Regions from separate parts of the Stenotrophomonas sp. 63632_Sma genome, predicted to be linked through region 2. Evidence: predicted binding sites of a transcription regulator. Region 2 holds the regulator's gene; the other holds the start of a gene.
The links. Region 2 encodes FliA, which starts transcription of late flagellar genes. Its sites were predicted from a motif close to TAAAGTTTNNCNNNCNNNGGCCGATAA; they were not measured.
Positions count from the first base shown of each region.

Region 1: ACZK45_RS19075 (methyl-accepting chemotaxis protein) is a predicted target of FliA. The motif match lies at 1,329-1,355, and genes of this name have one in related genera.

Region 1 covers NZ_CM151220.1:4,115,417-4,117,806, forward strand. The annotation lists gene ACZK45_RS19075 (methyl-accepting chemotaxis protein) at 1-1,210, opposite strand, end outside; gene ACZK45_RS19080 (NAD-dependent epimerase/dehydratase family protein) at 1,421-2,314, opposite strand.
Region 2 covers NZ_CM151220.1:2,155,851-2,158,240, forward strand. The annotation lists gene ACZK45_RS09955 (protein phosphatase CheZ) at 1-26, opposite strand, end outside; gene cheY (chemotaxis response regulator CheY) at 26-418, opposite strand; gene ACZK45_RS09965 (RNA polymerase sigma factor FliA) at 476-1,219, opposite strand; gene ACZK45_RS09970 (MinD/ParA family ATP-binding protein) at 1,216-2,103, opposite strand; gene flhF (flagellar biosynthesis GTPase FlhF) at 2,090-2,390, opposite strand, start outside.

The sequences.
Region 1 (2,390 bases), 2.0 Mb from region 2:
CCTGCGCCGCCATCACCGACTGCAGCTGCCCCCGCATGCCCTGCATCGCGTCCAGCAGGCGGCCCACTTCGTCGTTGCTGCGTGCCGGCAGGGTGCTGTCCAGCTTGCCCGCGGCGACGTCGCCGGCCACGCGCACGGCTTCGGCCAGTGGGCGGATCGCCAACCGGCGCAGCAGCACATAGACACCGGCACTCAGGGTCAGCGCGGCCACCACACCAACCAGCAGGGTCAGCCACAGCAGCTGGCGCGCCTCGGCCACGATCACCGCGTGCGGCATCACCACACCCAGTGCAAAGCGCTGCGGCGCATCGCCCACACGCAGCGGCACGTATACGCGCACGTTGCCGGCGGCATCCGGAGTGAAGGCTTCGAACCGGCGGTCGGCGGCGATGTCTGCCAGCATGCTGCGGGTCAATGCGTCGCCACGTGGCTTGCCGATTTCGGCGGCATTGGCCGAGGCCAGCACCACGCCATTCGGCGAGAGCAGTTCGACGCGCCCGGCGCCCATCGGCTTCAGCGTGGCCAGGTGCTTCTGCAGCGCCGCCAGCGAGAAGTCCACAGTGAATACACCGAGGAACCGGCCGTTTTCGATGATCGGCGTGCTCAGCGTGCTCATCAGCACCTGCTGGCCACCGATGTCGTAGGCATAGGGCTCGCTTACCTTCGCCAGCTTGTCGCGGCTGGGCACCATATACCAGTCACCGGAGCCACTGGCCGTCTCGGTGTAGTCGGTCATCGTCGACTGCTGCGGCTTGCCATCGTGCCAGGCCCAGTAGCTCATGTAACGACCGGTGGCATCGTGCGCTTCAGTGTTGACGTACTCGGCATCCTTGCCATCGAAGGCGTCGGCCTCCCACATGGTGCTCTTGCCCAGCCACTCGGGGTGGGTGCGCAGCTGCTCGCCCAGCACGGCAGCCAGGCTGGCACGGTCCGGAACATCGCCGCGCGCGCGCTGGGCGAGCACGGCCTCGACCATGGCGTCGTTGCTGGCAAAGGCGGTGCCCAGATCGGCCGCGACCTGGCGGGCTTCGGCGGTGGCTTCGCTGGCCATGGTCTGGCGCGAGGCGTCGATCAGGCTGGCGCTGGCCTGGCGGTAGATCAGGAACGCAGTCAGGCCGAAGCACAGCAGCGCGATCGCAGCGGTGCCCAGCATCAGCTTGTGGGCGATGCTGCCCGGGCGGCGGGCAGCGGCGGAACGGGGAGAAGGCATGGAAGGATCCGCAAGGCAGTTCAGGACGACCGGCACCGCGAGGGCACCGCGCAGGTGCGCGATCCGTCGCGCAGGCCACCGGCCGCCGGGACACGCCCGGCGCTGGAAGCGCACCGGGTTAGCGGCCGCCTGCGAACGAGGTTGAGGCGGTCCATCTGCACATTCCTGAACCTGCTCAGGGTCGGGTCAGGAACCCGCCCCGCTGCCGCCCTACTCGGCCACGCGGTCCTTGATCCATTCCGCCCGCGGCAGCACCTCGATACTGCCAACCGCGTACTGCTGCAGCACGTCGTCCGGGCCGAAGCGCGGCTGCCAGCCCAATGTGCTGCGCACCAGTGCACTGTCGTAGACGCGGTCAATGCTCAGCGGCAGCGGCCAGCCACGGCGCTCGAACTCGGCCAGCAACTGCGGGGCGCGGCGGGCCAGCACCCTGCGCGGCTGGGTCGCCAGTTCCAGGCAATCCTCACGCAGGAACGGCGTCGGTGCGCAGGCAATGTAGCGTGCGAAGGCAGCGCCCTCATCGTGCAGCAGCGCGGCATGTGCGCTGGCCACGTCGCGCGCGTCGATACCGCGGTGCAGGCGGAACATCGCCATCCGCTCCGGTGGCTCGGGGAAACAGCGGGCCATGCGCAGCACGCGCACGCTGAAGCCCGGCGCCGCAGCGGCTTCAGCCAACGCCTCGGCCTGCAGCTTGCTGCGATGGTAGATGGTGCGTGGCAGCGGCTCGGTATCTTCATCGATCCAGCGGCAACCGCCCGCCACCACCGCATGGCCATACAGCGCCGTGGTGCTGGTCAGCACGAAGCGGCGTGCACCGGCCTCGCGGGCAGCCTGCAACAGGTGTGCAGTCGCCTCCACATTGATCTGCTGGAATACCGCATCCGGCACCAAGCCGACATGGGGTGCGTGCAGGGCGGCGGTATGGATCACCGCGTCGACGCCCTGCACTGCCCGCATCACGGCCTGACGATCGGTGACATCGGCAATGATGCGGGTGGTGGCGAATGGGCTGCGATCCAGCCCCACCACTTCGTGGGCCGCCGCCAGCGCGCCGAAGATTGCACGCCCGATCCGCCCGGAACTGCCGGTCAACAGAATCTTCATTGAGTCCATTCACTCGAAGCGCCCGGGAACTACCGGGATGTTTCGATTCTAGGCACGCCGCATGTCGTCTGCGATA
Region 2 (2,390 bases):
GCGTTCTTGTCGACCGTGGTATCCATCAGGCGCTGGCCGCCAGGCGTTCGAAGATCTTGCCGAGCTTCTCTTCCAGCGTCTGCGCGGTGAACGGCTTGATGATGTAGCCGTTCACGCCGCTCTGGGCGGCTTCGATGATCTGCTCGCGCTTGGCTTCTGCCGTGACCATCAGCACCGGCAGGGTCTTCAGCTTGGCATCGGCACGGATGGCCTTGAGCAGCTCGATGCCGGTCATCACCGGCATGTTCCAGTCGGTGACCACGAAATCGAACGGCTGGCTCTGCAGCAGCGACAGCGCGGCATGCCCGTCCTCGGCTTCGGCGGTATTGGTGAAGCCCAGATCGCCCAGCAGGTTCTTGACGATTCGACGCATGGTCGAGAAGTCGTCGACGATCAGGATGCGCATGTTCTTGTTCAAAGCAGAATTCCTTTGTTGTTCATTCCGGACGGCCGGGGGCAGCCGCCTCGGGGATGTTCATTCTTCGAGGCCTGCGTCGGCAGCCTCGAACAGCTTCAGCCGGCCGCGCAGGCGCAGTACCGCCTGGCCGTGGATCTGGCAGACCCGCGACTCGCTCACGCCGAGCACCGCGCCGATCTCCTTCAGGTTCAGTTCCTGCTCGTAGTACAGCGAGAGCACCAGTTGTTCGCGCTCGGGCAGGTGGCCGATGGCCTTGCCCAGCTCGCGACCGAACTCACCGCGCTCCAGTACCTGCTGCGGGGTCGGCCCGCCCTGGGCGACGGTGTCCAGCTCGCCCTGGTCCTCGATGCGCGATTCCAGGCTCAGCACCTGGCCACGTGCAGCGTCTTCCATCAGCCGCAGGTACTCAGGCAGCGGCATCTCCATCGCGGCGGCCACTTCAGTGGCGCTGGCGGCACGGCCACTGCTCTGTTCCAGGCGGCGGATGGTGGCGGCGGCATCACGTGCACGGCGGTGCACCGAGCGCGGGACCCAGTCACCACGGCGGATCTCGTCGATCATCGAACCACGGATGCGGATCGAGGCGTAGGTCTCGAAAGAAGCACCCTGGTCGGCGTCATAGCTGCGCGAGGCTTCGATCAGGCCCATCATGCCGGCCTGGATCAGGTCGTCGACCTCGACGCTGGCCGGCAGGCGCGCGGCCAGGTGGTGGGCGATGCGCCGCACCAGGTCCGAATGCTGGGCGATGACTTCGTTTGCAGCCGAGCGCTGCACTTCCCTGTACTGGGCTGCGCCTTTCATGCCGTCACCCCACGCTGCTTGAGGATGCGTTCGAGGAAGAACTCGACGCCGCCACGCGGTTCGGTCGGCGCCTGCCAGCGCGCGGTACGGCGCGCGATCTCGGTGATCGCCAGCGCCGCCGGGCTGGACGGATAGGCCTTCACCACCGGCTGCTGGCGCTGCACCGACAGGCGCAGCCAGTCATCCTGCGGCACGCAGCCGAGGTAGTTCAGCGAGACATCGGCAAGGAACTTCTCGCAGACGCGGGTCAGCTTTTCGTACAGCACGCGGCCCTCGTTCGGGTCGCGCACCATGTTGGCCACCACCTGGATGCGGTCCACGCCGCGCTCGCGCGACAGCACCTTGATCAGTGCGTAGGCGTCGGTGATCGAGGCCGGCTCGTCACAGACCACCACCACGGTGTCCTGTGCGGCCTGGCAGAAGGTCAGCACGCCATCGGTGATGCCCGCGGCAGTGTCCACCACCATGATGTCCAGCTCGCGCTCCAGCTCGGAGAACACGTTGACCAGGCCAACGTGCTCAGCCGGGGCCAGCTCGGCCATGTGCCGGCGGCCGGATGCGGCCGGGACCACCAGTACGCCGTTCGGGCCTTCGACGATGACGTCGTCCAGCGAACAGCGCCCGGCGACCAGGTCGGCCAGGGTAAAGGTGGGGTTCAGGCCCAGGATCACGTCGATGTTGGCCAGGCCGAGGTCGGCGTCCAGCAGCAGCGTGCGCTTGCCCATGCCAGCCAGGGCCACGGCCAGGTTGGCCGACACATTCGTCTTGCCCACGCCGCCCTTGCCGCCAGTGACCGCAATGGTGCGCACAGGGCCGAGCGGCTCGCTGCGGGTGGCCGACAGCGGGAAGGTCTTGGTCAGCTTGGCGTACTCACGCGACGGCATGGTTCAACTCCGGGTTGCAGGGCATATCGGCCGCGCGGCGCAAATCTTCAAGGCGAAGTACAAGATTGGCTGCACTGGCCCGGTGCAGGTCCTCCGGGACGTCCTGGCCATCGGTCACCCAGGTGATCGGCAGGGCATGGTCCACGGCCACCGACAGGGCGTTGCCGAAGCGGCCGGTCTCGTCCAGCTTGCTCAGTACCAGGCCCTGCAGGTTGGCGGCGCCGAAGCGGCGGACCACCTCGTCCATGTCGCCGAAGCTGGTGTTGGCCGGCAGCACCAGCAGGGTG